Regions from separate parts of the Rhizobium sp. WYJ-E13 genome, predicted to be linked through region 3. Evidence: riboswitches for the same ligand, from Rfam matches in the RefSeq annotation. Region 3 holds a riboswitch; each other region holds the start of a gene.
What was found. Region 3 has a riboswitch for cobalamin ahead of bluB (5,6-dimethylbenzimidazole synthase). Riboswitches for the same ligand answer to the same signal wherever they lie in the genome.

Region 1: another riboswitch for cobalamin. It lies ahead of KQ933_RS11360 (ABC transporter substrate-binding protein); the one in region 3 lies ahead of bluB (5,6-dimethylbenzimidazole synthase).
Region 2: another riboswitch for cobalamin. It lies ahead of nrdH (glutaredoxin-like protein NrdH); the one in region 3 lies ahead of bluB (5,6-dimethylbenzimidazole synthase).

The regions. Positions count from the first base shown of each region.
Region 1 covers NZ_CP076853.1:2,239,506-2,250,104, forward strand. Annotated here, with positions in the region: gene KQ933_RS11340 (hypothetical protein) at 199-378, opposite strand; gene KQ933_RS11345 (helix-turn-helix transcriptional regulator) at 563-877, shown strand; gene KQ933_RS11350 (SRPBCC domain-containing protein) at 874-1,245, shown strand; gene KQ933_RS11355 (ATP-dependent Clp protease proteolytic subunit) at 1,293-1,913, shown strand; cobalamin riboswitch at 2,259-2,509, shown strand; gene KQ933_RS11360 (ABC transporter substrate-binding protein) at 2,686-3,702, shown strand; gene KQ933_RS11365 (iron ABC transporter permease) at 3,699-4,739, shown strand; gene KQ933_RS11370 (ABC transporter ATP-binding protein) at 4,736-5,500, shown strand; gene KQ933_RS11375 (class I SAM-dependent methyltransferase) at 5,504-6,307, shown strand; gene KQ933_RS11380 (hypothetical protein) at 6,343-6,558, opposite strand; gene KQ933_RS11385 (SDR family oxidoreductase) at 6,690-7,394, opposite strand; gene gcvA (transcriptional regulator GcvA) at 7,530-8,450, shown strand; gene KQ933_RS11395 (metallophosphoesterase) at 8,534-9,652, shown strand; gene KQ933_RS11400 (helix-turn-helix transcriptional regulator) at 9,670-10,500, opposite strand.
Region 2 covers NZ_CP076853.1:3,496,417-3,507,015, reverse strand. Annotated here, with positions in the region: gene KQ933_RS17465 (heavy metal translocating P-type ATPase) at 1-1,641, shown strand, start outside; partial or broken gene KQ933_RS17460 (hypothetical protein) at 1,707-1,874, shown strand; cobalamin riboswitch at 2,052-2,277, shown strand; gene nrdH (glutaredoxin-like protein NrdH) at 2,538-2,759, shown strand; gene nrdI (class Ib ribonucleoside-diphosphate reductase assembly flavoprotein NrdI) at 2,773-3,186, shown strand; gene nrdE (class 1b ribonucleoside-diphosphate reductase subunit alpha) at 3,165-5,333, shown strand; gene nrdF (class 1b ribonucleoside-diphosphate reductase subunit beta) at 5,350-6,324, shown strand; gene KQ933_RS17435 (adenylate/guanylate cyclase domain-containing protein) at 6,418-7,665, shown strand; gene KQ933_RS17430 (LacI family transcriptional regulator) at 7,662-8,714, opposite strand; gene KQ933_RS17425 (ABC transporter substrate-binding protein) at 9,029-10,288, shown strand; gene KQ933_RS17420 (carbohydrate ABC transporter permease) at 10,361-10,599, shown strand, end outside.
Region 3 covers NZ_CP076853.1:1,647,399-1,657,997, reverse strand. Annotated here, with positions in the region: gene KQ933_RS08305 (NAD+ synthase) at 1-1,118, shown strand, start outside; gene KQ933_RS08300 (hypothetical protein) at 1,146-1,979, shown strand; gene KQ933_RS08295 (hypothetical protein) at 2,075-2,374, shown strand; gene KQ933_RS08290 (3-deoxy-7-phosphoheptulonate synthase) at 2,912-3,979, opposite strand; cobalamin riboswitch at 4,283-4,474, shown strand; gene bluB (5,6-dimethylbenzimidazole synthase) at 4,516-5,250, shown strand; gene KQ933_RS08280 (DUF2865 domain-containing protein) at 5,210-6,289, opposite strand; gene KQ933_RS08275 (ribonuclease H) at 6,488-7,021, shown strand; gene KQ933_RS08270 (NADP-dependent malic enzyme) at 7,151-9,463, opposite strand; gene KQ933_RS08265 (FAD-binding oxidoreductase) at 9,701-10,599, shown strand, end outside.

The sequences.
Region 1 (10,599 bases), 590 kb from region 3:
CCAACTGATGATGATCAGCGATCCGAACCGCCGCCTCGCGCCGTTGTTCCCGAGCCCATGCTTCTGAAAAGCCGCTACTTCCGAAAGCAAGTCACCATGAGGCGACGGCAAGAGATCCGAACGTGATGATCACGGCAACAAGCAGCACCAGCCCGATATAGATCGACATATATCTGACCCGGTATTTCGTCGCCGGCGTCATGGCGCAGCTCCGGGAGGCGGCTCATCCTCGCCGGGATCGGGCACCGGCTGATCATCGCCCTGCTTGTCGGGCATCGGCTCCTTAACGGGCGGAGCGGGTTTTCCGGGTGGCGGAACGGGGGCTGACGGATGAGGATCGGGTGCCAGAACCTTGATCGCTGTGGGAGGATTCGCCATGGCCTTATTCTCCGGCTTGCGTGAAGAGCTCGCATGCAAAAGCCCAACGAGGCCGGGCCTGCGATGTTCCAGAGGCGCGGCCTTTTTCCGCCCGACGGAGACCTCGGCGCTCGCATCGGGTTCGCAAGACGCGCAGATGACGCAAGCCCTTGCGAATCACATAAGTCTGTGCTTATGCGTCATCATGATGCAACACGACATTTTCCGCGCCCTCGCGGACCCGACACGCCGCACGATCTTCGAGAAACTGGCGACCGGCAGCATGAATGCCAGCGCGCTTCGCCAAGGCATGGATATCAGCCAGCCGGCGATGTCCCAGCATCTCGCCGTGCTGCGAGCGGCAAGGCTGGTGCGCGAACAGAAGGAGGGTCGTTTCGTGAATTACGAGGTCGACCCCGAGGGGCTCACCCTCATCGCCCAATGGCTGGCGAAATATCGCGCCTACTGGCCGGCCCGCATCGATGATCTCAAGCTCTTGCTGAAGGATATGGATCAATGAACGAGGTGAAAGCCAAGGTGAAAGCCAAGCAACAACAAAGCGGCTTCGAACAGACATATGAGTTGGATGCGCCACTGGAAAAGGTCTGGCGCGCGATCAGCATCGCGGAATTCCGGGAGAAATGGCTGCCGAAGGAGGCGCTTGCCGATCCGCAATCGCTCTCCGAGACACCGAGCAAGGAAATCCGCTACCGATTGCGCGACGATGCCCCGCCCTATCTCGAAAGCACCGTCACCTTCACGATCGCCGCGAACGCATCCGGCGGAACCAGTCTGCGCATCGTCCACGAGCTGACCGGAGCCACTTTCGAGCGGCTTTCGAGATCGGTCGCCAACAACAACGGGCAGACCATGATGCTCGCCGCCTGACGCGGCAGGCCTTTCCCCTCATAACTCTGGAAGATTGGAGTTCGCCGATGCGCGAAACGATGCAACTCGTCCCTATGGTCGTCGAACAATCCTCGAGAGGTGAGCGATCCTTCGACATCTATTCCCGGCTCCTGCGAGAGCGGATCATCTTTCTGAACGGCGAGATCAACGACACCGTTTCGGCCCTCGTCTGCGCCCAACTGCTGTTCCTCGAAGCCGAAAATCCAAAAAAGCCCATCAATCTCTATATCAATTCGCCTGGCGGCGTCGTGACCAGCGGCTTTGCCATGTACGACACGATGCGCTTCATCCGCGCGCCGGTGCACACGCTCTGCATGGGAACGGCCCGCTCCATGGGCTCCTTCCTGCTGATGGCCGGTCAGCCGGGAGAGCGGTATGCCCTTCCGAATGCCAGCATCCTCATCCACCAGCCCCTCGGCGGCTTCCAGGGCCAGGCCTCCGACATGCTCATCCATGCGGAGGAAATCAGGAAGACGAAGCAGCTCATGACGCGCCTCTACGCCGAACATTGCGGCCGATCCTATGAGGAGTTCGAGCAGGCAATGGATCGCGATCGCTTCATGACGGCGCAAGAGGCCGTGGAATGGGGCCTGATCGACCGCATCCTGCAGGATCGCGAAGAGATGACGGACGTCGCGCCACAATAGCCATCGGCTGCTTTGAAGGGGCTCGGCTCACCAATCGCTGTCGATGGCTTGCGTCATACGCCACCATCCTGTCACGATGAAGAGCCGGCCAGACATCAGACGAGGCCCGCGCCCAATTTCTCAAAAATCCGACAGCCGGGACTGGACAACGCAGGTGTAACCTTATAACAGTGGCTATGTAATGTTATTACATTTAGGGAGATTTCATGTACCGGCGCCCTTTCACTGTCTCCGCAGTCGCCACCGCGCTCACATCCGCCGCCGCGCGGCTCGGGCGTCAGCCACCAAGGCGGCGTCGGATCCGACACACTTCGCATTCCGGTGCTTGACGTCGCCCACGGCGGCGTCATAGATCGGGGCGACGGTTCCCCGAAGAGAACTCCGACGGGAATAATAGGGAACACGGTGAGGACGACCCAAGAGGGACCGAGACCGTGGCTGCCCCCGCAACTGTAAGCGGATTGTCGATCTCGGGGTTGATCGCTTTAGCGATCATGCCCTCGGCCTCAGGGCCGTGCCACTGCGATGTCGCGGGAAGGCAGATGACCGGCACATATTCGCGAGCCAGGAGACCTGCCGTCGATCACGATCCAATCAGCCGGGCGGGGATGCCCGACAAGGAGCAGACATGATTGACAAGACCCCTCTCCACCTGCCGCCATCCATCCGTCTCGATTGGACGATCCGCCGCTAGCTTGCCGCTCGCCGGCTTCGTTCGCGCTTTCGCGCACCGGCATCCGCCAGCCCTTTTCCTTCTGATCGAGAGTTTCCCATGCGACAGCGTCTGAAGAGCTTTTCCCTCGCGCTCGGGCTGGCCGGCTTTGCTGCGCCCGCCTTTGCCGCCACCCAATATCCCCTCACCCTCACCAATTGCGGCCAGCAGGTCACCTTCGAAAAAGCGCCGGCCAGGATCGTTTCGATCGGCCAGGGCATGACCGAAGTGCTGTTCTCGCTCGGCCTTGCCGACAAGATCGCCGGCACCGCCGTCTGGGTCGGCCCGGTCCTGCCGCAATATGCCGATGTCAACAGCAGGATCAAACGGCTGGCCGACAATGACCCGAGCTTCGAATCCGTCGTCGGCGCGGAGCCCGATCTTGTGACTGCCGAATTCGAATGGCATGTCGGCACGCAAGGCTCCGTCGGCAAGCGCGAGCAGTTCAAGGATCTCGGCATCAACACCTATGTCGCGCCGGCCGATTGCGTCGCCAAGATCAACACCGATGGCGGTGATGGCGTGCGCAAGGAACTGTTCACGATGGACCTGATCTATCAGGAAATCGCCGAACTCTCCGAGATCTTCGACGTGAAAGACCGCGGCGACGCACTGATTGCCGACCTGAAAAAGCGCGAGGCCGATGCCGCGGCCTCCGTCGCTGGTGCTGCCGCCAAGAACCTGCCTGTCGTATTCTGGTTCTCCAGCAAGGAGGTCGAGGGCGATGCCTTCATCGCCGGCAAGAACAGCGCGCCGGCCTATATCCTGAAAACGCTCGGCGCGAAGAACGTCGTGACGACTGAAGAGGAATGGCCCCTCGTCGGCTGGGAAACGATTACGCAGGCCAATCCTTCCGTCATCGTCATCGCCACCATGGACCGCCGCCGCTATGCCGCCGACGATCCCAGGGTGAAGGTGGATTTCCTGGAGAATGATCCGGTCACCAGGGAACTGGATGCGGTGAAAAACAAGCGCTTTATCATGATGGACGCGCAGTCGATGAACCCGACGATCCGCACGATCGACGGCATCGAAACGCTGGCAAAGGGCATCAAGTCCTTCGGTCTGACACAGTGAGCCAGGCGCTTTCGCCACAGAGGACATGGTGGGCGCTTGCCGCGCTCACCATCGCCGCCGTCATCCTGCTCGCACTGATGATCAGCCTTGCCGTGTCGATCGGCGAGATCGCCATCCCGCTCGCCACCACGGCAAAGGCGGTCTCCAACCGCCTGTTCGGCACGGCGTTCGAGCTCAGCCGCATCCATCAGGGCATCATCTGGGATTACCGCCTCAGCCGCGCGCTGGTGGCGGCAAGCGCCGGTGCGTCGCTGGCGCTTTGCGGCGCGATCCTGCAGGCGCTGCTGCGCAACCCGCTCGCCGAACCCTATGTGCTCGGCATCTCCGCCGGCGCATCGACGGGGGCCGTCTGCGTCATGATAGCAGGCCTCGGTTATGGCGTACTGGGCCTGTCGAGCGGGGCCTTCATCGGCGCGGTCGCCGCCTTCCTGCTGGTCGGCGTGCTGGCGGCCGGTGCCGGCGGCACCAGCGAGCGCATCATTCTCTGCGGCGTGGCGGGCTCGCAGCTTTTCAATGCGCTGACCTCCTATATCGTCACCACCTCGGCCAATGCCGAACAGGCCCGCGGCGTGCTCTTCTGGCTCTTGGGATCGCTGAGCGGCGTGCGCTGGCCGGATGTCTATCTTTCCGTGCCCATCGCCGTGATCGGCTTCATCCTCTGCCTCGCGCATGTGCGTGCGCTCGATGCCTTCGCCTTCGGCACGGATGCCGCAGCCGCGCTCGGCGTCCCGGTGCGCCGGGTGCAGTTCACCCTGCTCGCCGTCACGGCCGCGATGACGGCGAGCGTCGTCAGCATGGTCGGCTCCATCGGCTTCGTCGGCCTCGTCATTCCCCATGCCGCCCGCTTCCTCGTCGGGCCGGCGCATGGCCGCCTGCTGCCGGCGACCGCGCTTGGCGGCGCGCTCTTCATGGTCGGCGCCGATATCATCTCGCGCATCATCATTCCGCAACAGATCCTGCCGATCGGCGTCGTCACCGCGCTCTTCGGCGCCCCGGCCTTCGCCATCATCCTCTATCGCGTGCGGAGAAGCGCATGAGCATATCAGTCGACAAGGTCACTTATGCCGCCGGCAATACCGTCATCGTCAATGGCGTCAGCATATCGGTCCCAAAAGGCAAGGTGCTCGGCCTGCTCGGGCCGAACGGCTCCGGCAAATCCAGCCTGCTTCGCCTGATCTGCCGGCTGCGGCAGGTCAGATCCGGCATCATCCGCCTCGGCGACGATGATGTCTCCGGCCTGTCGCGCGCCGCCCTCGCCCGCCGCATCGCCTTCGTCGAGCAGCAGTCGACGACGGATACGCAGATCACCGTGCGCGATGTCGTGCGCCTCGGCCGCACGCCGCATCGCGGCCTCCTCTCTTCCTGGGGCTCCGATGACGATGCCGCCGTCGAGGAAGCGCTTGCCCGCGTCGACATGGCCGAACGCGCCGGCCAGCTCTGGCAGACGCTGTCGGGCGGCGAGCGCCAGCGCGTGCATATCGCCCGGGCGCTGGCCCAGAGCCCGAGCGAATTGCTGCTCGACGAGCCGACCAACCACCTCGATATCCAGCATCAGCTCGATATCCTGGCGCTGGTTTCCAAACTCGGCCTCACCTCGATCATCGCCCTGCACGATCTCAATCTGGCAGCGATGTTCTGCGATCACCTGGCTGTGCTGCAGAAGGGCGAGGTCGTGGCCGCAGGCACACCCGAGGAAGTGCTGACCGGAGAGCTGATCGCCAGCGTCTTCGGCGTGCGCGCCCATATCGAAAAATCACCCGTGCATGGCCGCACGCATATCCAGTATCTGATGGGTTGAGGGATGGACGGCTCCAATTTCGATCTCCCCAATTTCGATCTCCCCAATTTCGATCTCAAGGAAGAGATCCGCGACTACTGGTCGAAGCGCTCTGAGACCTTCGACCTCGCCTTCGGCCACAGGATCGCCCCCGGCCCGGAGGCAGACGCCTGGCAGAAGCCGATCCGCGATGCCCTCGGCCCGGAGCCGAAACGCGTGCTGGAGCTTGCCTGCGGCACCGGCGAAGTGACCCGCCTGATCCACGATCTCGGCCATGACGTCACCGCGCTCGATTTCTCCGAGGCGATGCTCGCTGTCGCCCGCGCCAAACATGCCGGCAAGGAGCGCCTGCGCTTTATCCTGGCGGATGCCGAAAACACCCTGGAGCCGGACGCGAGCTACGACGCCATCATCTGCCGCCACCTCGTCTGGACGCTGACCCGCCCGGAGGAAACCTTTCGCGAGTGGTTCCGCATCCTCAAACCAGGCGGCCTGCTGCTCTTCTTCGACGGCGACTGGGCGAGCCCGAAGCCAACCGGCCGCATCGCCAGCCGGCTGATCTCCTGGATCGACCGCATCATCGGCGCCGACAGCAATTATGACGGCGCACTCGGCAGCCGCCACGCGCGCATCATGACGGCCCTGCCCTTCGGCGCCGGCCTGCGCCCCGACATGCTGCTGCCGCTCCTGAAATTCGCAGGCTTTGCCGGGATCGAACTGCACTCCCACGCCCCGATCGCCCGCGCGCAGCGGAAGAACGCCAACCTCAGAAACAAGCTCAGAACCCTTGTCTATCGCCGCTTCATCCTGACCTGCAGGCGGCCTTGATCTGTTGCGGATGGGCCTGACGTGTCAGCCCCCGCCTACCAGTTGCCGGGATCGGCCGTATGATCGACAGCAGCGAATTCGTCCGCCTTGTCCCGATTCAGCGTCACAGTCCTCGTCCGCTTCGTCTCGTCCGCGACCAGGTAGCGAAGCGGCGCCGCGTCCTTGGCGAGCTCCTGATACATGAGAAGCGCGGCCTCCTCGGCGGTATCGGCCTCGATCTCGCGCGTGATGGACACAGTGAACTTCTGCATGGCTTCGGGCCTTCTCGATCGTCGCGGGCATGGCGAAATGTCCATCGCCTGACAATAGGCGCAGAGCCGAATAGTTCAAGCTTGTCGAAGAGCGGCGTACGCGGCCCGCCTCAGCAACCCATCTCTGCTGCTCAAACCGACCGCATCAACCCGCCATCGACCTTCAGGCTCTGGCCGGTAATATACCCCGCCCCGTCGGACGCCAGAAACGCGATGGTCGCAGCCACTTCCGCACTCGTGCCGTAGCGGCCCATCGGCACGCTTTCGCGCCGCGCGTCGGTTGCCGGCAGGCTGTCGATCCAGCCGGGCAGCACATTGTTCATGCGGATATTTTCGGCTGCATAGGTGTCGGCAAAGAGCTTCGTATAGGCGGCAAGGCCGGCGCGGAAGACCGCCGAGGTCGGGAACATCACCGACGGCTCGAACACCCAGGCCGTCGAGATATTGACGATCGCGCCCTTCTTCTGGCCCTGCATGATCGGCGTCACCAGCCGCACCGAACGGATGACGTTCATCAGGTAGACGTCCATGCCGGTATGCCACTGCTCGTCAGTGATCTCGTTGAGCGGCGCTCGCGGCCCGTGGCCTGCGCTGTTGACGAGAACGTCGATGCGTCCCCATTCCTTCATGGCGGAATCAACCAGCCGCTTCAGATCGTCATTCGACTGGTTGGAACCGGTCACGCCGACACCGCCGATCTCCTTGGCGAGCGCCTCGCCCTTTCCCGACGAGGACAGGATCGCGACCTTGTAGCCATCGGCCGCAAGACGCCTCGCGCTCTCGGCGCCCATGCCGCTGCCGCCCGCAGTGATAACTGCCACTTTTTCTACTGACATGCCGGTGTCCTCCAGGTTTCATCACATCGATTGATCGGTCTATGACAGCAATGTACCATGCCGTTCACGAGAGCACGAAACAGTTCTCCTTCTCTTTTCCAGCAGAAAAACTATCGTCCATGAAGAGAGTATAGAATGAGCGATGTCATCGGAAGGCTCCCCTCCCTCAACGGCCTGAAGGCCTTCGAGGTCGCCGCGCGCCATCTGAACTTCCGGCTCGCTGCGGAAGAACTCGGCGTTACCCAAGGGGCCGTCGCCCAGCAGGTGCGCGGGCTGGAGGCCGAACTCGGCATGAGCCTGTTCGAGCGCCTGCCGCGCACCCTGGCGCTGACGGCGGAGGGTCGCCGCTACATCGCCGATATCAGGCGCGCCTTCGAGATCATCGCAAGGGCAACCGGCGAATTGAAGCCGCAGGCGATCAAACTGACGATCAGCACGACACCGACCTTCGCTTCCAAATGGCTGATCCCCCGCCTGCCTGAATTCACTGCGCTCCATCCCGATCTCGACCTTCACATCCTGGCGACCGAGCGCATCTCCAATTTCGCCGTCGACGGCGTCGATCTCGCCGTCCGCTATGGCCGCCCGCCCTTCGGGCCGGGGCTGAATGCCGAACTCTTATTCGAGCAGGAGGTCATCGCCGTCTGCAGCCCGCTTTTGCTTGCCGGCCGCAATCCGCCGCGCACGGCCGAGGAGCTCGCTGCCTATCCGCTGCTGCACGACGCCCATAATCTCTGGCCGGAATTCGTCGAGCGCCATCTCGCCAGCAGCAGAAGCCCCTCCTTCAAGGGCATCAGCTTCTCGCAGACCTCGCATGCCATCGAGGCGGCGATTGCCGGACAGGGCATCGTGCTTGCGAATGGCGGCTTCGTCACCGACGATCTGGCCAAGGGCCGGCTGGTGCGGGTCTTCGAAGCCAGGCTGCGCGGCCCCTCGGATATCTACCTCGTCTGGCCCCGCTACCGGAAATCCTCGGCACTGGAAACCGTCATCGACTGGCTGCGGGCCGAGGCGCAAAAGGAGAGCTCGGCAGAGGGCGAGCCTATTGTCCCGTGAGGCACCCGACACCAGATAGCTGGAGTCATCGGAATCAGTTTCTTCACTCCCACCCGTAACATCAGACAATCACAGGCATATTGATGTTTCATGTCATCCTCGGGCTTCCCTGGCTGGTCGTTGTCGTCAGGTTCATCCTGCCCCTGCCGTGGATCTGGCCCGCCAAGGCCCTGCTTGCCGGCGTGCTCCTGGTCGCCTCTCAGCAGGTACTGCTGAACCGTATCTCGTCGGGGTCCATCTTCGCGCCCGAGTATCCGCGCCCGTTGATCATCGTGCTCAACTTCCTCTTCGGTGCAACGCTCCTGCTGGCCGTCTTCCAGATCGCACTGGATGCCGTCTCGCTTGTCCTCGCCCTCGTCGAGGGACAGTTTCCGGCCATTCCCCCTGAGATCCGCTATATCATCGGATTCGCGGCCTTCGGCCTGGCCGCTTTCGGCGTCGCCCAGGCCGTGCGTATTCCGCCGCTGAAGAGCGTCGAGATCGCAATCCAAGACCTCCCCGAAACCTTCGACGGCTACCGCCTTCTGCAATTGACCGACCTCCATCTCAGCCGCCTCTTCCCGGCGTCCTGGGCCGAAGCCGTGGTGCAGAAGGCCAATGACCTCCAGGCCGATCTGATCGTCGTAACAGGCGATTTCATCGATGGCCGCCTCGAAAAGCGCCGCACGGATGTCGCCCCGCTGGCAAAGCTGCAGGCGCCCGACGGCCTCTTCGCCATCCCCGGCAATCACGAATATTATTTCGGCTACGACGACTGGATAGAGCACCACGCCAGCCTTGGCATGCGCATGCTGACGAACGAGCATGCGGTCATCGAGCGCGGTGCTGATCGCATTGTCATTGCCGGCGTCACCGATCTCTCGGCTTTCGGCAGATCGATGCCCAATCCCGATCTTGCCGGAGCCTTGAACGGCGCTCCGGCCGAGGCCCCGATCATTCTTCTCGACCATCAGCCGCGAATGGCAGCCGAGACCGCCAAGGCGGGTATCGCGCTGCAACTGTCAGGGCATACCCATGGCGGCATGGTGCTCGGCCTCGATCGTCTGGTCGCCCGTGCCAACGGCGGTTTCGTCTCCGGCCTGTACGCGGTCGGCGGCATGCAGCTCTATGTCAACAACGGGACCGCGCTCTGGCCGGGCTTTGCGCTGCGGCTGGGCCGCCCCTCGGAACTGACGGTGTTTACGCTGCGCAAGCGTTCCTGACAGCATTGCGTCCTCGATTAGGGACGACCGTTCTTCTCCAGCACCAGCCCACGAATACGCTCGGCCACGTCAGGATCGACGGGGTTATAGACGACCATGTTGAGATCCGGCCTGCCGTCGATGGCAAAGCCCGAATACTCCAATGCGATATCGCCGAGCACAGGATGTCTCAGCCGCTTGGTGCCCTCGCCATGGGAGATCACCTCGTTCTCCTGCCAGATCCTCTTGAATTCCGGACTGGCGAGGCTGAGTTCCTCGACCAATTCGGCAACCTCCGAGATAACACCAGCACGCGCCGCATCCGCCCGGAAGGCGCCGACGACGAAGCGGGCCATGGTTTCCCAGTCATGCTGGACGTTCCGGACATTTGGGTTGCAGAAGAGCAGACGCAGGACGTTCCGGTCCTGAGGCGCAAGGCTGCCGTAATCGGTCATGACGACAGTCGCCGCGCGGTTCCAGGCAACGATGTCCCAGGCTGCCGTACGAACCAGCGCCGGGCTCACCTCGAGCGTGTCGATAAGCCGCTGCAGGCGCGGGCTGATGCCCTCGATGGCGCGATAGCGCACCTCGGGCGGCCGGCCGAGACCGAGAATGAACAGATGCTCGCGCTCCGGTTCGGTCAGCATCAGGCCGTTGGCAATCCGGTTCAGCACGTCGGCTGATGGTGCCCCGCCGCGCCCCTGCTCCAGCCATGTGTACCATGTCGGGCTGATATTGGCGCGCTGCGCCACCTCTTCCCGTCTCAGCCCCGGCGTGCGCCGGCGGCCCGAGAATCCGAACACCGCCGGATCGAGGCGTGAACGGCGGTCGCGAAGGAAGATGCCAAGTGCGTTGCTGTCGGTACTCATGCCGTTCCTGTTAGCCATTATAATAGGATAACGTCACTACTTTAACAGCATAAAACATAGCGCAATATTGGGGGCTGTAAAGCAAGTCGCGCAAAAGTG
Region 2 (10,599 bases), 1.8 Mb from region 3:
GGTGCCGTCATCATCAATGCCGGCGAAGAAGCGGCGACGGTCGTCTTCCTGTTCCTTGTCGGTGAGCTGTTCGAAGGCGTTGCCGCCGGAAAGGCGCGCGCCAGCATCCAGTCGCTGACGACGCTGGTGCCGAAGAATGCGTTGCTCGAAACGGGCGGTGAGGTGAAGGAAGTGCCGGCGGAAACGCTTACCGTCGGCTCAGTCATTCTCGTACGGCCGGGCGATCGGATTTCCGCCGACGGTACGATCCTGTCTGGTGAGAGCGCCATCGACGAAGCGCCGGTGACCGGCGAAAGCACGCCGGTGCGCAAGGGAACCGGCGAGACCGTCTTCGCTGGCACGGTGAATGGCGATGCCGCAGTGCGCATTCGTGTGACGGCCGCTGCCGAGGACAATACGATTGCCCGCGTCGTCAAGCTGGTGGAGGAGGCGCAGGAATCCAAGGCGCCGACGGAGCGCTTCATCGACCGCTTTTCGCGCTATTACACGCCGGGTGTTGTCGTCGTGGCGGTTCTGGTGGCGATCCTGCCGCCGCTGCTGACGGGCGCGGCTTGGGGCGAATGGATCTACAAGGGCCTTGCGATCCTGCTGATCGGTTGCCCTTGCGCGCTCGTCATTTCCACGCCGGCTGCGATTGCCGCTTCTCTTTCGGCGGGTGCGCGCCGCGGGTTGCTGATGAAGGGCGGCGCAGTTCTGGAATCGCTTGGCAAGGTGACGGCCGTTGCCTTCGACAAGACGGGTACGCTGACCGTTGGCAAGCCGCAGGTGACCGATATCATTGCCTTTGGACGCTCTGAGACGCAGGTGCTGTCACGCGCCGCGGTCCTGGAGCAAGCTTCCAGCCATCCGTTGGCGCTGGCGATCCTAAACCGGGCGAAAGCCGATGGTGTACCCATGCCGCCGGCTTTCGAACTTGAGGCGCTGCCGGGCAAGGGTGTGACGGGCAAGGTGGGCGGCGAAACGCTCGATCTCCTGTCGCCGCCGGCTGCGCGTGAGCGTAGAGCGCTGAATGCGGAGCAGGATCAGCAGGTTACCATCCTGAATGGCGCGGGCAAAAGTGTTTCGGTGCTGCTGATCGATGGCGTCGCTGCCGGCCTGATCGCCATGCGCGACGAGCCACGCGAGGACGCAAAGAGCGGCCTTGCGACGCTGAAGGCGGCCGGTGTGCGGGCCATCATGCTGACCGGTGATAACAAGCGCACGGCAGCCGCCGTTGCCGGTGATCTCGGCATCGACTGGCGCGGCGAGCTGCTGCCGCAGGACAAGCAGCGCATCGTCGGCGAATTGAAGAAGGAAGGGCTTTTCGTCGCCAAGGTCGGTGACGGCATCAACGATGCGCCGGCGCTTGCTGCTGCCGATGTCGGCATCGCCATGGGCGGCGGCACCGACGTGGCGCTGGAAACGGCGGATGCGGCGGTGCTGCATGGACGTGTCGGCGACGTGGCGCGCATGATCGACCTTTCGAAGCGGACGATGCGCAATATCATGCAGAACATCACCATCGCGCTCGGGCTGAAGGCAGTGTTTCTCGTCACCACTATAGCCGGCATTACCGGCCTGTGGCCGGCGATCCTGGCGGATACGGGCGCGACCGTGCTGGTGACGATGAATGCGCTTCGCCTTCTTCGGATGAAGACATAAAGATTTCTCTATATCATCCTGCGATTGGATGCGGCAGTGCATGCTTGCCGCATCGTGGTTCCACGACCGAACTTCTGATGTTGGCGCGCGAGCGCCTGACGAATGGGCAGCTTTGGATCAACGCCGATTGCGGTCTGAAGACGCGTAAATGGGAGGAGGTTCGCCCAGCGCTCGTCAACATGGTGGCGGCTGCTCGATTGTTGCGCGGTGCCGCAGCAACGACCCGCGCATGAGCGCCTAGTCGATTCCTGGGGGAGCCGGCTATATGCCGGCTTTCACCTTTGAGGCCTCCTCCACAGCCTGTTTTCTTTAACCATTCGTTAACCACGTTTTTCACAGGAATGCAGCGATTTCAAACATTCCGTAGCGCGATGTACAAACCATCCGTTGACGCAAACCGGGATTCGCGTACTATATCTAGTGTTCAAGGTTCCTTCGATTCGTGAGGGTCGGGGGCTAAGACGGGAATACGGTGCGTTTCGCCATGACGGCGCGACAAAGCCGGAGCTGCCCCCGCAACTGTAAGCGGCGAGCAACTGTCCGATTTCAGGTCACTGAGGCATGAGGCTTTGGGAAGGCTGGGGCAGGGGCTTCGACCCGTAAGCCAGGAGACCTGCCTTGAATAAAACGTCCACGGGCGGGGTGTCCGGAAAGTCGCGTGCATGAAAGCGGAATCCATCCGTGCTGTTACGCTGCCCCGAACGTCCTCATGAGCACTTCGGGGTTGAAGTTATGTCGAGAACGTCAAGGCCGCCGCCCGCGCAAATCCTGCAAGGGATAATTTCAGGCGTTTAAGCGCCGACTCTGCAAGATCATCGTCAAGCGTTACCCCGGACGCCGCAAGGCGCCCGTGCCCTGTACTGCGTCCGAAATTCATTGACATCACGAGGAACATGATGAGCGTTACCGTTTACAGCAAGCCTGCCTGCGTTCAGTGCACCGCCACCTATCGCGCCCTCGACCGTCTGGGCGTCGACTATCAGATCATCGATATTTCCGAGGATGCCGACGCGCTCGATCGCGTTCGCGGCATGGGCTACATGCAGGTTCCGGTCGTCGTTGCCGGCGAGAACCACTGGGCGGGCTTCCGTCCCGACATGATCAGCGCGCTCTCCTAATTGGAGAAGAGCGATGGGCCTGATCGTCTACTATTCCAGCCGGTCCGAGAATACCCATCGTTTCGTCGAGAAGCTGGGACTGCGCGCGGCGCGCATTCCCCTCAGTGCTGAAGACATCCACATTCGCGAACCCTACGTGCTGATCTCGCCCACCTATTGCGGGGATGGCGGCCCAGGGATCGTAAAGGGAGCCGTGCCCAAGCAGGTAATCCGCTTCCTCAACGATGCGGAAAACCGCTCCAATATCCGCGGCGTGATTGCAGCGGGCAACAGCAATTTCGGCGAGACCTACGGGCTTGCCGGCGACGTGATCTCGCAGAAGTGCCGGGTGCCCTACCTCTACAGGTTCGAGCTTCTGGGAACTGCCGAGGATGTCGCCAATGTCAAAGACGGGATGGGACGATTTTGGACACGGGAACGAACCTGACGCGGGATGCGGGTGTAAAACCGCTAAAGGCCGTGGAAGCGCTGGACTATCATGCGCTGAACGCGATGCTGAACCTCTATGACGATGAGGGCAAGATCCAGCTCGACAAGGATCGCATGGCGGCAAAGCAGTATTTCCTGCAGCATGTGAACCAGAACACGGTGTTCTTCCATAATCTCAAGGAGAAGCTCGATTATCTGGTGACCGAAGGCTATTACGAGCAGGACGTACTCGATCAGTATTCCTTCAATTTCGTCCGCGATCTGTTCGACGAAGCCTATGCCAAGAAGTTCCGGTTCCCGACCTTCCTCGGCGCCTTCAAATATTACACCAGCTACACGCTGAAGACCTTCGACGGTAAGCGCTATCTCGAGCGCTACGAGGACCGTATCTGCATGGTGGCGCTGGCGCTTGCCAGAGGCAATGAACAGCTGGCACGCGATCTGATGGAAGAGATCATTACCGGCCGTTTCCAGCCGGCAACGCCGACCTTCCTCAATGCCGGCAAGAAGCAGCGCGGCGAACTCGTCTCCTGCTTCCTGCTGCGCGTCGAAGACAATATGGAATCGATCGGCCGCTCCATCAATTCGGCGCTGCAGCTTTCCAAGCGCGGCGGCGGCGTGGCGTTGTCGCTGACGAACATTCGTGAGGCCGGTGCGCCGATCAAACAGATCGAAAACCAGTCTTCCGGCATCATCCCCGTCATGAAGCTGCTCGAGGACTCGTTCTCCTATGCCAATCAGCTCGGCGCGCGACAGGGTGCGGGCGCGGTTTATCTCAACGCGCATCACCCTGATATCATGCGCTTTCTCGATACCAAGCGCGAAAATGCCGATGAGAAGATCCGCATCAAGACGCTGTCACTCGGCGTCGTCGTGCCTGATATCACTTTCGAACTCGCCAAGAACAATGAGGACATGTATCTCTTCTCGCCCTATGACGTGGAGCGGGTCTATGGCGTGCCCTTCACCGAGATCTCGGTGACGGAAAAGTATCGCGAGATGGTGGCGGATGCCCGTATCACCAAGAAGAAGATCAAGGCGCGCGAATTCTTCCAGGTGATCGCCGAAATCCAGTTTGAGAGCGGCTATCCCTACATCATGTTCGAAGACACGGTGAACCGGGCAAACCCGATTGCCGGGCGTATCAGCATGAGCAACCTCTGCTCGGAAATCCTGCAGGTGAGCGAGGCCAGCGAATTCAACGACGACCTTTCCTACAAGACGATGGGCAAGGATATCTCCTGCAATCTTGGCTCACTGAACATCGCGATGGCGATGGATTCGTCCGATTTCGGCAAGACGATCGAGATCTCGATCCGCGCGCTGACGGCCGTTTCCGATATGAGCCATATCTCCTCGGTTCCGTCGATCGAGAAGGGCAATGACGACAGCCATGCGATCGGCTTGGGACAGATGAACCTGCATGGCTATCTCGCCCGCGAGTGCATCCATTACGGTTCGGAAGAGGGCGTCGATTTTACCAATATCTATTTCTACACGGTGACCTATCACGCACTGCGCGCCTCCAACCGTCTGGCGCTCGAACGTGGTGCGAGCTTCAAGGGTTTCGAGAATTCGAAATATGCCTCGGGCGACTATTTCGACAAATATACCGGGCAGGAATGGAAGCCGGCGACCGAGAAGGTGCGGGCGCTATTCGACGATGCCGGCATCCATATTCCGACGCAGGAAGACTGGCTGGAATTGAAGAAGGCCGTCATGGTCTCCGGCCTCTATAACCAGAATCTGCAGGCGGTACCGCCGACAGGCTCGATCTCCTATATCAACCACTCGACCTCCTCGATCCATCCGATCGTTTCGAAGATCGAGATCCGCAAGGAAGGCAAGATCGGCCGCGTCTATTATCCGGCGCCGTTCATGACCAACGACAATCTCGATTATTACCAGGATGCCTACGAGATCGGGCCGGACAAGATCATCGACACCTATGCGGCGGCGACCCAGCATGTCGACCAGGGCCTCTCGCTGACGCTGTTCTTCCGCGATACGGCAACGACGCGCGACATCAACCGCGCCCAGATCTATGCCTGGAAGAAGGGTATCAAGACGATCTATTACATCCGCCTTCGCCAGATGGCGCTGTCCGGCACTGAGGTGCAGGGCTGCGTTTCCTGCACGCTCTAACCGACCGGAGACAATGATGAACATGCAATTCAAGCCGGTCAGCCGCGTGCGCGCCATCAACTGGAACCGTATCGAGGACGACAAGGATCTTGAAGTCTGGAACCGCCTGACCGGCAATTTCTGGCTGCCCGAGAAAGTGCCGCTGTCGAACGACATTCCCTCCTGGGCGACGCTGACGCCGGTCGAGCAGCAGTTGACGATCCGTGTTTTCACCGGGTTGACGTTGCTCGATACGATCCAGAACGGTGTCGGCTCCGTCAAACTGATGGCGGATACGGCAACTCCGCATGAGGAGGCGGTGCTCTCCAACATCTCCTTCATGGAGGCGGTTCATGCGCGCTCCTATTCCTCGATCTTCTCGACGCTTTGCCTGACGCCCGATGTCGACGATGCCTATCGCTGGTCGGAGGAGAACGAGTTCCTGCAGCGCAAAGCGGCGCTGATCATGGAGCACTATGCTTCCGGCGATCCCCTGAAGAAGAAGGTCGCGAGCGTCTTCCTCGAAAGCTTCCTCTTCTATTCCGGCTTCTATCTGCCGATGTACTGGTCGAGCCGGGCGAAGCTCACCAACACCGCCGACATGATCCGCCTCATTATCAGAGATGAGGCCGTGCATGGCTATTATATCGGTTACAAGTTCCAGCGCGGACTTGAAAAGCTCTCCGAAGAGCGCCGCCAAGAGATCAAGGATTTCGCCTTCGACCTGCTGCTCGAACTTTACGACAACGAAGCGAAATATACCGAAGCGCTCTATGACGGAGTTGGCCTGACCGAGGACGTCAAGAAGTTCCTGCATTACAACGCCAACAAGGCGTTGATGAACCTCGGGTACGAAGCGCTGTTTCCGGCCGAAGCCTGCAAGGTTAATCCGGCAATCCTGTCGGCGCTTTCGCCGAATGCCGATGAGAACCATGACTTCTTTTCGGGCTCCGGCTCGTCCTATGTCATCGGCAAGGCGGTGGCGACCGAGGACGAAGACTGGGATTTCTGAGGTTTATCTTTACGAAGCCTCTTATCATTCGGTCCGCTATCGCCCACATTCAGCCCGGTATATTCGTTGAATGTGGCGTAGCGGGAGTTTTTTATGAGGCCCTCTTTGGAAGCGACTGATCCGGCAAGCGAAGCTGCCGAAGGCGTCTGGCCTATCCGCAGGCGCCGGATTCTCGATTGGCTGATCAACGAGACCCGCAGCGAGCGTTTTATCGACAATATCCTGGTGGAGATGTGCAAGCGGCTGCTGGCAGCCGGCGTGCCGGTGAACCGGTCCAGCTTGCATTTCCGTACGAACCATCCGCAATGGATCGGCGCCCGCATCCTGTGGGTGGAAGGCATGGACGAGGCGAAGATCGACACCTTTGCCTATGGGGTGGAAACCACGCCGCAATTCCTTAACAGCCCGGTCAACGAGATCCATAGCGGAGCCAATGAGGTGCGGAAAAACCTGGAGGATTTGTGGGAAGGCGACGACTATCCCTTCTTCCAGGAACTGCGCGACGACGACTACTCCGAATATATCGCCTGGCCGATCGATCATACGTTCGGAAAGCGACATGTCGTCACCTTCTCGACCAAGCGGCCAGGTGGTTTTACAAGCGAACACGTGGATTTCCTGCGCGATCTTCTACCCGCCCTGACGCTGGTCAGTGAAATCCGGCTGAAGAACATCATGGCGCGTACACTGCTGCAGACCTATGTGGGGCCGCACGCAAGCGAACAAATTCTCTCCGGCGTCATTACCCGCGGCAGCGGTACGACCGTTGGCGCAGCAATCATGATCTGCGACCTGCGCGATTTCACGGCGATCTCCGACCTCTGGCCGCGTGATGACGTCATTCATCTGCTCAACGATTATTTCGATGCCATGTCCGATCCGATCGAACGGCACGGCGGCGAAATACTGAAGTTCATGGGCGACGGACTGCTCGCCATCTTCCCGCTGTCGAAGCCTTCGGCCTGTCATGATCTGCTGACGGCAATCCGTGAGGGGCAGGAGGCGATGGCGAAACTGAATGAGCAGCATCTGCGCCGGGGCCGTGATCCCTTACGCTATGGCGTTGGCGTCCACGTCGGCGACGTCATGTATGGCAATATCGGGTCGCGCCGTCGGCTGGACTTCACGGTCATCGGCCCTGCGGTCAATGTCGCTTCGCGGCTTGAAACCTTAACCAAGGAGGTCAAGCGGTCGGTGCTTTTATCTCGCGCTTTCGTTGAGATGGCGACCTGCACGGAAGAGATGGACAATCTCGGCACTTTTCCCCTGCGCGGGCTTGGGGAGCCGGTCGAAGTCTTCGCTTTCCGCGAAAAGCCGACAGCCGGTCGTGACGCGGCTTAGGCTACCGGAAAATTGATCTGCGGCGGCAGGAGCAGGCTCCGGTTTTCCGTTGCCTGATTACTGATGCGCTGAAGCAGCATGTGGCCGAGATGTTCCCCCGCCTCGACCAGATCCTCATAGATGGTCTCGATCTTCGGCTGGAGGTGGGTCAGGAGACGCGACGTTTCCTTTGCGACGATATCGTAGTCTTCTGCCAGTGTGAGGCCAGCATCGCTCATGGCGCTGACGAGCGCCAGCGCAGAAACTTCGCCTGGGCAAACAAAGCCATCGGGAACGTCGGGTGTGGCGGCGCGTGCGCGGAAGAAATCCCTGAGTTCATTGGCCGGTGAATCGAGTGTGACCGCTTCCGATATTTCGTAGGCGATACCGGCCTCGCGCACCGCAGTCATGAACCCATGGAGAATGTGCTGGCTGAAAGTCAGTCGCTTCGGCGGCATGATGACAGTGACTTTCGTTCTGCCCTTGGCGATCAGCCGCCGGGTGGCTTCATAGGCGAAGGTGTAATTGTCGTAATCGACGTAAGGATGCGGGGTCAAAAACTCCGTGCGACCATGCGATACGAAGGGAAAGCCGACTTCCTGCAGCATCCGCACCCGCGCATCGAAAGGCTCTGTCCGCGTGAAGATCAGGCCATCGGCGAAATTGTTGCGCACGATATATTCCGCCGCTTCGAGATCCGTCGTCGACAGGAAGTTCGGGGCGACAACGAGGTGGTAGGAGGTCTCCTTCAGAGCTTTGGCGATGCCGTACATGATGGCAGTGCCGAAGCCGACCACTTCCTGGTGCGGATCGAGAAGGATGCTGATGACATTGGTGCGACCCGTCTTCAAGCGCTGGGCCGCCCGGTCCGGCAGATAGCCGATCTCGCGGGCGATGCGGTGGACGCGTTCGCGGGTATCGACCGATATTTGCGGTGCGTCGCTGAGTGCACGGGAAACAGTGGTTACCGCAAGACCGGTCAACGTCGCGATCGTGCGCAACGTCGGCTTACCACGCTTTTGCGTGCCATCCGGATTTTCACCACGTTGCAATTGAGACGATTCGGTCACCAAGGACATTTCCATGCTGGGGATCGCGGCTACCATAACACGATGAAACCGGCACGCAATCAATCAATGCAAACGATTTAAATTTTTACGGTTTCTTAAGCGTTCAGAAAAAAGCAAATAAAATCAATAGTTATCGAACTAATCATATTTTTCTCGGGAGTCGAGGAAGGACTTGACGTAAGAGCATTTATAACGTTTTAAATTGGTAACCGCGCTGGGAGGTGCGGTAGCGTGATGTTTGGCCGCCCTCACGGCGGAAGACATCGGGGCGGGCGAGGTGGGTCTCGCCGCCACTTACGAACGGGAGGATATTCATGCGCAAGTTTTTGAGCTCGGCAGCTCTTGCTGTCGTGATGATGGCTGGTTTCGGCAGCGCTCACGCGGCTGACGTCAAGGAAGTCCAGATGCTGCACTGGTGGACGTCGGGCGGTGAAGCCGCGGCGCTCAACGTGCTGAAGCAGGACCTTGCCAAGGAAGGCTTTGCCTGGAAGGACGTACCGGTCGCAGGCGGTGGCGGCGACGCAGCCATGACCGCGCTGAAGGCGATGGTTGCCGCGGGCACCTATCCGACTGCTTCTCAGATGCTCGGCTATACCGTGCTCGATTACGCCCAGGCAGGCGTCATGGGTGACCTGACCGAGACGGCAAAGAAAGAGGGCTGGGACAAATCCGTCCCGGCGGCCCTGCAGAAGTTCTCCGTCTATGACGGCAAGTGGGTCGCAGCCCCTGTCAACGTTCACTCCGTCAACTGGCTGTGGATCAACAAGTCCGTCATGGACAAGATCGGCGGCACGCAGCCGAAGACCTTCGACGACCTGATCGCCCTGCTCGACAAGGCAAAGGCAGCCGGCGTCATTCCGCTCGCGCTCGGCGGTCAGAACTGGCAGGAAGCCACGATGTTCGACTCCATCGTGCTGTCGACCGGCGGCCCGGAATTCTACAAGAAGGCTTTCAACGACCTCGACGAGGAATCGCTGAAGTCCGACACGATGAAGAAGTCCTTCGATAACCTCGCCAAGATCATCAAATATGTCGATCCGAACTTCTCGGGCCGCGACTGGAACCTGGCGACGGCCATGGTCATCAAGGGTGATGCTCTGGTGCAGGTCATGGGCGACTGGGCGAAGGGCGAATTCGTTGCCGCCAAGAAGACCCCGGATACCGACTTCCTGTGCTACCGTTTCCCGGGCACCGAGGGCAGCGTGGTCTACAACTCCGACATGTTCGGCATGTTCAACGTTCCTGACGACCGCAAGGCCGCTCAGGTGGCGCTTGCCACGGCAACGCTGTCCAAGAGCTTCCAGTCCGCCTTCAACGTCGTCAAGGGTTCGGTTCCGGCCCGTACCGACGTTCCGGATACGGATTTCGACGCTTGCGGCAAGAAGGGCATTGCCGATCTGAAGGCTGCCAACGAAGGCGGTACGCTGTTCGGCTCGCTTGCTCAGGGCTATGGTGCTCCTCCGGCGATCGCCAACGCCTATAAGGACGTCGTCTCGAAGTTCGTCCATGGTCAGATCAAGACCTCTGACGAAGCTGTTACCCAGCTCGTCCAGGCTATCGACGACGCTCGCTAATTCTAATGACAAAGGCTTTCCCGCCCCTTGCGGGGAAGCCACAGCCCTGCTGCGCAGGGAGGAGATGATCACATGAGCACAGTTGCGACCACGGATCCGGTCCTGACGTCGAAGCCCTCAACCCGCACGTCCATTCGCGGCCGACTGCAGGATGCATTGCCGAGAATCGTATTGGCGCCGAGTTTCCTCATCACGGTGATCTTCGTCTACGGCTTCATCGTCTGGACGGCCTATCTTTCCTTTACAAATTCCAAGACCTTTCCATCCTATGCGCTGACGGGCTCGCGCGCCTATCAACGGCTCTGGCGCTG
Region 3 (10,599 bases):
GCAAGGTCGATATCCGCCATCAGGTGGTGCTGAAGCAGGTCATCGAGACCGGCCTTCCCATGGTCTACGCCGCCCAGCTCGGCGGCCAGGACGAGCTCGTCTTCGACGGCGCAAGCTTTGCCTTCAATGCCGACAAGTCGCTCGCCTTCCAGCTCAGCCAGTTCGAAACGGCGCTTGCGGTGACTACCTGGAAACGCACCGAAAATGGCTGGCGCTGCGCCGAAGGGCCGATGGCGCGCATTCCGGAAAGCGAAGAGGCCGATTACCGCGCCTGCCTGCTCGGCTTCCGCGACTATGTGAACAAGAACGGCTTCAGGAATGTCGTGCTCGGCCTTTCTGGTGGCATCGATTCGGCGATCTGCGCTGCAATCGCCGTCGATGCGCTCGGTGCAGAGCGGGTGCGCACGGTCATGCTGCCGTACCACTATACCTCCGAGGACTCGCTGAAGGATGCGGCCGATTGCGCCAAGGCGCTTGGCTGCCGCTACGACATCGTGCCGATCGAGGCACCTGTAACGGGCTTTTCCTCGGCGCTCTCGAACCTCTTCGAGGGCACGAACAGCGGCATCACCGAGGAGAACCTGCAGAGCCGCGCGCGCGGCACGATCCTGATGGCGATCTCCAACAAGTTCGGCTCGATGGTCGTCACGACCGGCAACAAGTCGGAAATGTCGGTCGGTTACGCGACGCTCTATGGCGACATGAACGGCGGCTTCAATCCGATCAAGGACCTCTACAAGATGCAGGTCTATGCGTTGGCCCGCTGGCGCAACGGGAATGTGCCGCCGGATGCGCTCGGCCCCTCGGGCGTGGTCATTCCGCAGAGTATCATTGACAAGGCGCCCTCGGCCGAGCTTCGCCCTGACCAGAAAGACCAGGATTCGCTGCCGCCTTATCCTGTCCTCGACGACATTCTCGAATGCCTGGTCGAGCGGGAAATGGGGGTCGAGGAGATCGTGGCGCGCGGCCATGATGTCGAGACGGTACACCGCATCGAGCATCTGCTCTATCTCGCCGAATACAAGCGCCGCCAGTCGGCGCCCGGTGTGAAGATCACCAAGAAGAATTTTGGCCGCGACCGGCGCTACCCGATCACCAACCGGTTCCGGGATCGCTGAGACGCTTCAAAAATCTGGGAGGGATGAATGCGCAGCTCAGTTGAAATCTACAATGTGCGGCGGGGCGAAAGCCGTGTCATCTGGCAGACGGAAGCGCTGGTGGAGGCGCCGAATTTCTCGCGCGACGGCGCCTATCTGCTGATCAATGGCGACGGGCTGCTCTACCGGCTGCGGCTCGACGGCAGCGATCTTGTCGAGAAGGTCGATACCGGCTTTGCCGTCCATTGCAACAATGACCACGGCATTTCGCCCGATGGCGAAGAGATCGTCATTTCCGACAAGACCGAATTCGGCAAGTCGGCGATCTACATCCTGCCGATCGAGGGCGGCAAGCCGCGGCTGATCACCAGGAACCTGCCGTCCTACTGGCACGGCTGGTCGCCCGACGGCCGCGAGCTTGCCTATTGCGGCATCCGCAACGATGTCTTCGACATCTACACGATCTCGGTCGATGGCGGCGAGGAGAAGCGGCTGACGCATGGCGAGGGCCGCAATGACGGGCCGGACTGGTCGGCGGACGGGCAGTGGATCTATTTCAATTCCAGCCGTACCGGGCTGATGCAGATCTGGCGCATCCATCCCGATGGTACGGGTCTCCAGCAGGTGACATCGGATAATTACGGCAACTGGTTCGCCCATCCGTCGCCGAACAACGACAAGGTGCTGATCCTCTCCTACGACCCCGACGTCTTCGACCATCCGCGCGATCTCAACGTGCGCCTGCGCATGATGGACATGGATGGCGGCAACCTGACGACGCTGTTCGATCTCTTCGGCGGGCAGGGCACGATCAATGTGCCGAACTGGTCGCCGGATGGAGAGGAATTCGCCTATGTGCGGTATTTCCCGGTAAAATCTTAGGAGCGGCGCACCGCGATTGATGAGGGGGCGGTGGGCTTTGTATAAATGCGAAAGTCGCTATAACTGCCATGCGCTCACAACATCCGAATGGCCCGATGATCGACGACGGTTCTCCTAACAATTTCGTGCAGATGGCAGTATTGGTGGGATCCGCATTGGCCGCCACTGTTGGCCTGATATCATTTCTTGGTTTCGGGCTGTTGGGCCTCGTTGCATGGGCAGATTATTCCGATCGAGGCTGTTTTGAGGCTCCTGGCCAGCAATGCGACGATGCACGGTACATGATGATCTATCCAGCATTGTGTTCGATCATTGGGCTGATCGTCATGGTCGTTGCCGGCTGGTTTACCCTGAGACTATTTCGAAGGCTGCAACGAGCATTCGGCACCAGTTGATGACTGGGTGGTGGCTAGCCTTCTCATTGCAACGCGTTTGAGAGGTTGTACATTGCTGCGAGAGCACGTGAGCGATCGCCCTATCCGCGTCTCGGTCTAGGCCAGTGCCGGAACATGGTTCCGAAGATCCACACGACGATTGAAAAGGCAAACAAGAGAAGAAATAGCAGCTCAGGATACGCACCTTCGTCTAGAAAGTCTGGGTTCAGCCAAAGGTTTATATCTACTGCCCATGGCGACATCGAACCCAGATAGCCGAGCGCAACTCCGCTCACGCCAGACAGCATCATGAGCAATCCCAACGTTCGCATAGTGCTTCCTTCTAGACGCCGTCCGCGGAAGATTTCACATGGGCGAATATCAGGCAAGCTCCCTTATGAGGTTGGGGCGGTGGGGTCTTTGCAATGTGGGGAAATCGCTTACTCACCCTTGCGATGCCGGTGTCGTTTGCGATGATTTGAGAATTTGGGGGTGCGGGATACCCCACCGTCCTGTGAATGGGCGGCGGGGTTAGCCCGCCGCGCTGAATGCGACCACCTAAGCCGCGACGGCGGCCTTGCGGCGGTCGCGGACGGCCTTGGCGAGATCCTCGAGCACATCCACCGACATGTCCCAGCCGATACAGCCGTCAGTGATGGACTGGCCGTAAACCAGCGGCTTGCCGGGCACGAGGTCCTGGCGGCCGGCGACGAGGTTGCTCTCGATCATCATGCCCTTGATGTGGTGGTTGCCCGCGACGATCTGGCCGGCGACGTCTCGGACGACCTTCGGCTGGTTCATCGGGTCCTTGCCGCTGTTGGCGTGGCTGGCATCGATCAGCATGCGCGGGTCGACACTGAGCTTGGTCGCTTCGGCGATCACGGCCTGGACATCGGCCGCTTCATAGTTGGGCCGCTTGCCGCCGCGCAGGATGATGTGGCAGTCCTCGTTGCCGCGGGTGGAGGCAATCGCTGCCTGTCCGTCCTTGGTGACGGCCGGGAAATGGTGCGGCTGGGAAGCGGCCATGATCGCGTCGAGCGCGACACGCGCGCCGCCATCCGTGCCGTTCTTGAAGCCGATCGGGCAGGAGAGACCCGAGGCGAGCTGACGATGGATCTGGCTTTCGGTCGTGCGCGCGCCGATGGCGCCGTAGCTGACGAGATCGGCGATATATTGCGGCGTGATCGTGTCGAGGAATTCGCAGCCGGCCGGCAGGCCCATGGCGTTGATGTCGAGCAGCAGGCGGCGCGCAAGGCGCAGGCCTTCCTCGATACGGTAGGTGCCGTCGAGATGCGGGTCGTTGATCAGGCCTTTCCAGCCGATGGTGGTGCGGGGCTTTTCGAAATAGACGCGCATGACGATTTCGAGATCGCCGGACAGGCGTCGTCGCTGCTCAACGAGCCGGGACGCATATTCACGGGCGGCCGCCGGATCATGGATCGAGCAGGGGCCGATGATGACCAATTGGCGGTCGTCCTTGCCGGTGAGGATGTCGTGGATCGTGTCGCGCGTGCCGGTCACGGTCCTGGTAATCTCGCGGTCACGCGGGATTTCCGAGATGATATCGGCCGGCCTGGTCAGCGGGGTGATCTCGACGATGCGCAGATCATCAATAGTATCAGTCACGGTATGCTCTCCTGTTTGGTCATACCGTGCGGAACGAAAAAAGCCGCCAGGTAGACTAGCGGCTGTTCGGGTTGTCGTCGCGTTGGTTTTGGTTACGCGCAGACCCGCATCCGCTGGAAGCAGCGGTACGAATAAAATCGCGATGCGTAGACGGACGAGATCGACATGCAGGCTATGTAGCGATGCGGAAACCAATTGTCACGCAGAATTTTACAGGTGAGAGCCCCTTACCGGGCAGGGGCGGAGATGCAGTTCCGTTCCAGGCCTATTCGCCGAATTGACTTGCTGCCATGCCGTTTCCACGCCATAGATCGCCCGTCAGGTGCCCGCCGTCACAAGCGGGAGAATCGGGAATCCGGTGCAAGACCGGAACGTGCCCAACGCTGTAAGGCCGACGCTTGCCGCTCAATCACGCCACTGGCCTAAAGGCCGGGAAGGCTGCGGCCAAGTGGATGACGCCAAGTCAGAAGACCGGCCTGGCAAGATAGACCCAACCCGCGCGGACGGCGGGCGGTTGCGTTGTTGGGGATTTGACGATGCGACCCATTGACGATGCCGTTTGCCCGGCATCCAGCTTTTCTGCGGCCGAACGTGAGGCCGTCTATCATGCGATCACGACGCGGCGCGATGTGCGCAGCCAGTTCCTGCCCGATCCCCTGCCGGATGATCTCGTCACGCGATTGCTGATGGCGGCCCATCACGCGCCTTCGGTCGGTTTCATGCAGCCGTGGAATTTCATTCTGGTGAAAAGTGCCGAGGTGAGGGCGCAGGTGCGCGATGCCTTCGCGAAGGCGAATGAGGAAGCGGCCCTGATGTTTACCGCCGAGCGGCGGCAGGCCTATCGCTCGCTGAAGCTCGAAGGCATCGTCGAGGCGCCGCTCGGCATCTGCGTGACTTGTGATCCTACCCGCAGCGGCAGCGTGGTGCTGGGGCGCACGCATAATCCGCGCATGGACAGCTATTCCACCGTCTGCGCCATCCAAAACCTGTGGCTTGCGGCGCGAGCGGAAGGTGTCGGCATCGGCTGGGTCAGCATTTTTCGCGAGGGCGACCTGAAGGAAATCCTCGGCATCCCCGATCATATCGAGGTGGTGGCCTGGCTCTGCGCCGGCTTCGTCGACCGGCTCTATGAGGAGCCGGAACTGGCGGTCAAAGGCTGGCGGCAGCGCATGCCGCTGGAAGATCTCGTCTTCCATGACGGCTGGGGACGATCGGACCGTGAGCCGGTCACTACTGCTGTTGAGGTTGGGGGCCTGACATCGCCGGATTAGCGAGATCGATCTTGCCCTGATCGCCGGCAAGGAATTGCGGGCCGATCTGCCGGACCTTGCTGGCAGAGGGATCATAGGGGCGATCCGCCACCTGCGACTGGGGAGCGGGCGGGGTGCTGGCCGCCTTCGGCGCTTCCGTCTGGATCGTGGTGATCGAGCCCTTCGGCTCGGGCGCCGGCGCATAGGCGGCCTGGCTCTTTCGCATCTGCTCGTAATAGGCAGACAGATTGCAGGAGCAGGCGGATTTTTCGCCAGGTGCACGGGTCTTGTAGGCGAAGGCGTTCTTCATCGCGCTGTAGGGCGCTCCGGTTGCCGTCGAAATCATGTTCGAGGTCTCGGTACTGGAAACGTCGCGATAGAAGAGTTCCGTCTCGACGCCAGGGCACATCTTCGAGCAGGTCGCGGCATCACGGTCGAAATCGACCGAGGTGGCATTGTTGCTGATCGGGAAGAAGCCGCCATCGCAGGTGCGCACGCAGATGGTGCTGACGGGCGAGAGCATTTCGGCGCGCGGCAGGCCATAGCGCTCGCCGCCGCCGAGCGGGATGAACGTGTCGCTGCGCATGGCCTGCTCTTCGATGCTCGGAGCCGGCGCGTAGGCGTCGCCTGCGGCAGGCCCGCTGAAACTGTCGCTGTTGCAGTCATTGTCTTCGAGCGCGGCCATCAGTTCCGCGCGGGCCGCATCGGGGCCGGACTGGCGCAACTCGTTGCGGCGATCCTGAAGGAAGCGGATATTGTCGACCATCCTGGCTTCAGCATGCTCGAGCTCGGCGCAGAAGCCGGCATTGTCGCCGCCAACGACGACCATGCTGCCGGAGGTACAGCCATACCGGCGCAGATCGCTGCGCACCTTGCGCAATTCGAGATTCTGTTCGGCAAGCGCGCCGGCATATTGGCGCATCTCGCTGCTGCTGTTGCCGAAGGTTTGCGGCAGGTCGGCAAGGCGCCCGCGCAGATCCTCACAGATCGCATTGGTCTGCGCCGCCGCAGGAGCCGCGAATGCCAGAAAGAAAACGAGATACAGGTTTCGGCGTTTCACGACGTCGTTCCGAAAAGAGAAAGGCATCTATCAGCGAGTTGCGACTTCAACCCACCGCGCGTTGTCTTAACGTGTTTCCCTTAATAAGCTCGCAGTAATTCCTAGCGTATTTTTGCGATCTTATCCAGCAAGCCAGATACTTCCACTTTCCTGTCTCCTGCAATCACGCGGGAGACCGTTGATATCCAGACAGTTGATATGACAGATATTTTCGACGAATCCCACGCTCGCGAAACGTCCGCAGAAATACCGCACACCCGGCGGGGCCTTCACGTTTTCGTAGACGGTTGTTTTGAACCCGGCGCAAGGCATGGGGGATGGGCCTTCGTCGCCTATCGCGATGGCGTCGAGATCGCCTCCGGCTTTGGCGGTGCAAAGGATTCCTCCAATAACGCGATGGAAGTGACGGCCGTGCTTGAGGCGGCAATCTGGATCAACGGCTCAGCAGCTGATGTAGCGGCAGTCATCTGGTCCGATTCCGCCTATGCCGTCGAAGGCTGCAACAGCTGGCGTCCGATCTGGAGAAACAATGGCTGGAAGAAAAGCAACCCGACCGGCAAGGCCAGAAACCGAGCGATATCAGATGCGAAAATCTGGAAAGCCATCGATATCCAGCTATCCGAGAATTCCCTGATAAGCATTGCCTGGTGCAAGGGCCATTCCGGCGCCGATGGTAACGAACGGGCCGATGCGCTGGCAGATCAGGGACGCCGATCGATACGGCGTGCCTGATTATCCGGATGCTGACGCGCGACCGGCTAAAGCGTGTCGCGATCTTTCAGATTCGCTTGCCACGCTTTAAGTCTTTGTTTTACGCATGTCGTTACCGCAAAACCGCTGCACACTTTTGCGCGACATGCTTTAAGCTGGCTGCGATGCCTCGACGACAGCGAGCGCCGCCATATTGACCACGCCGCGCGAGGTGACCGACGGCGCCAGGATATGCGCCGGCATCGCCGTGCCGAGCAGGATCGGGCCGACATGCAGGCCGTCCGTCATCGACTTGACGACGCCGAGCGTGATGTTGGCGGCATCGAGGTTCGGGAAGATCAGCAGGTTGGCTTCGTCATTCAGCGTGGTGTGCGGCATGACGCGGCGGCGCAGTTCCTCGGAGATGGCGCTTTCGCCATGCATTTCGCCATCGACTTCGAGGTCGGGTGCCGCCTCGCGCACGAGCTGCAGCGCATTGCGCATCTTGGTGGCGCTTTCGGATTCGCGCGAGCCGAAATTCGAATGCGAGACGAGGGCGGCGCGCGGGGTGATGCCGAAGCGCTTGATCTCTTCGGCAGCGAGAACCGTTGCCTCGGCGATGTCTTCTGCCGTCGGATTTAAGGTCACATAGGTGTCGGCGAAAAACGTCGCGCCGCGCTGCGAGATCATCAGGCTGAGAGCCGAGAAATCGCGCACGTTCGGGCGCTTGCCGATGATCTGGCGCACATCGCGCAGGTGCTTCTCGTAACGGCCTTCGAGGCCGCAGATCAGCGCGTCAGCTTCGCCGCGCTTCAGCGCCAGCGCGCCGATGACGGTCGTGTTGGTGCGTACGATGGTGCGGGCCGCTTCCGGGATGACGCCGCGGCGTCCAACCAACTGCAGATAGAGATCGACATATTCGCGGAAGCGCGGATCGTCCTCGGGGTTGATCACGTCGAAATCCTGTAACGGGCGAATGCGAAGGCCGTAACGCTTCAGGCGCGTTTCGATGACCTGCGGACGGCCGATGATGATCGGCTCGGCGATGCCTTCTTCGAGCAGCACCTGGGCGGCCCGCAGCACGCGCTCGTCTTCGCCTTCGGAGAAGATGACGCGCTTGCGCTCTGCTACCTTGGCGGCCGTGAAGATCGGCTTCATGATGAAGCCGGAGCGGAAGACGAAGCGGTTCAGCTGGTCGAGATAAGCGTCGAAATCGGCGATCGGACGACGCGCGACACCGCTTTCGGCAGCAGCCTTGGCGACTTCAGGGGCGATGCGCAGGATGAGGCGCGGATCGAAGGGCGAGGGGATGAGATAATCAGGACCGAAAACCGGGGTTTCGCCTGAATAGGCACGCGCGGCAACGTCCGAAGGCTCTTCGCGGGCGAGGGCCGCGATGGCGCGCACAGCGGCCATCTTCATTTCCTCGTTGATCGTCTCAGCGCCGCAGTCCAGCGCGCCCCTGAAAATATAGGGAAAGCAGAGAACGTTGTTGACCTGGTTCGGGAAGTCGGAGCGACCCGTGCAGATCATCGCGTCCGGGCGGGCGGCGCGGGCGAGATCCGGCATGATCTCGGGCGTCGGGTTGGCAAGCGCCATGATCAGTGGCTTGTCGGCCATCTGCGCCAGCAGTTCCGGCTTCAGCACGCCGGCGGCCGAGAGACCGAGGAAGACATCGGCGCCGCCGATATTCTCGGCGAGCGTGCGCGTGTCGCTCTTCTGGGCGTAGATGGCCTTCCACTCGTCCATCAGTTCGACGCGGCCTTCATAGACGAGGCCTTCGAGATCGTGGACCCAGATGTTTTCGCGTTTGGCGCCAAGCGTCACGAGCAGGTTGAGACAGGCAAGGGCGGCAGCACCGGCGCCTGACGCAACGATCTTGACCTCGTCGATCTTCTTGCCGGCCAGTTCCAGGCCGTTGAGGATGGCGGCGGCGACGATGATCGCGGTGCCGTGCTGGTCGTCGTGGAAGACCGGGATCTTCATCTTCTCGCGCAGCTGCTTCTCGATCCGGAAGCACTCCGGCGCCTTGATGTCCTCGAGGTTGATGCCACCGAAGGTCGGCTCCAGCGAGGCGACGGTCGAAACCATCTGCTCGACGTCCGTTGCATCCACTTCGATATCGAAAACGTCGATGTTGGCGAATTTCTTGAAGAGGACGGCCTTGCCTTCCATGACCGGCTTGGAAGCGAGCGGACCGATATTGCCGAGGCCGAGCACGGCGGTGCCGTTGGAGATCACGGCAACGAGGTTAGCGCGCGACGTATAGTCGGCCGCAGTTTCAGGATTGTCACGGATGGCGAGGCAGGGGGCGGCGACACCAGGAGAATAGGCGAGCGCCAGGTCGCGCTGGTTGCCGAGCGGCTTGGTCGCCTGGATTTCCAGCTTGCCGGGGCGCGGATAGCGGTGGAAGAAAAGCGCCTGGTCGTCGAGGCTGCCGCCCGTCAAATTCTTTTCCGTTTTGGATTTTTCCTGGTGATCCATCGCCGCCTCCAGCGTTGTTCGAAGTCTTTTGAGGACTTCTCCATACATCAATCGGATACGGGCGACAGTATGGAAATGCGGCGTGGAGAAAGTTTTCGTGCGGGGGGCGGGGGCGGCGGCCCTTGGTGCCGAGCGGTTGCCACCAGCTAATCCTTTTGGGGAAACTTGTCTGGCGAGGGCGGCAAGCGCAGAATGCCCTGCGCGACGGTGCGGGGCGCCGTTCGCATGGAGGAAATCATGGACAACTTGAACCTCACGACCTTGCAAAGGGGTCAGACGATGGTCAATGACGTGGCCATCGATGCATTTGCCGCCGGATTTCGCGGCACTCTCCTGACCAGCAAGGATATGAATTACAACGAGGCGCGGGCGATCTGGAATGCGATGATCGACCGGCGGCCCGGGCTCATCGCGCGCTGCGCGGGCGCTGCTGATGTCGTTCGGGCGGTGCGGTTCGCGCGCGACAACAATCTTCTCCTTTCGGTGCGCGGCGGCGGGCACGGCATTGCCGGCAACGCCGTCTGCGACGGCGGCGTCGTCATCGACCTGTCAGCGATGAAATCGGTGCGGGTCGATCCGCAGACGCGGCGTGCCAGGATCGAGCCGGGCGCAACGCTTGCCGATGTCGACAAGGAAACGCTGGCCTTCGGGCTGGTGCTGCCGACCGGCATCAATTCCACGACAGGCATCGCCGGCCTGACGCTCGGCGGCGGCTTCGGCTGGCTGACCCGCAAATTCGGACTGACCCTCGACAATCTGCTCTCGGTCGACATGGTGACGGCGGATGGCGAACTGGTCAAGGCGAGCGAGACGGATAAGCCCGATCTCTTCTGGGCGCTGCGCGGCGGCGGCGGAAATTTCGGCGTCGTGACCTCCTTCGAGTTCAAGCTCAACCCGCTCGACACCGAGGTTCTCGCCGGGCTCGTCGTGCATCCCTTCGCCGATGCGGAAAAGGTGCTGAAGGAATACCGGCAGGCGCTGGAGGCGGCGCCCGACGAACTGACCTGCTGGGTGGTGATGCGCCAGGCGCCGCCGCTGCCCTTCCTGCCGGCCGAATGGCATGGCAAGGAGATCGTAGTACTGGCGATGTGCTATTGCGGAGATGTCGCGGCGGGTGAAAAGGCCGCGGCCAGGTT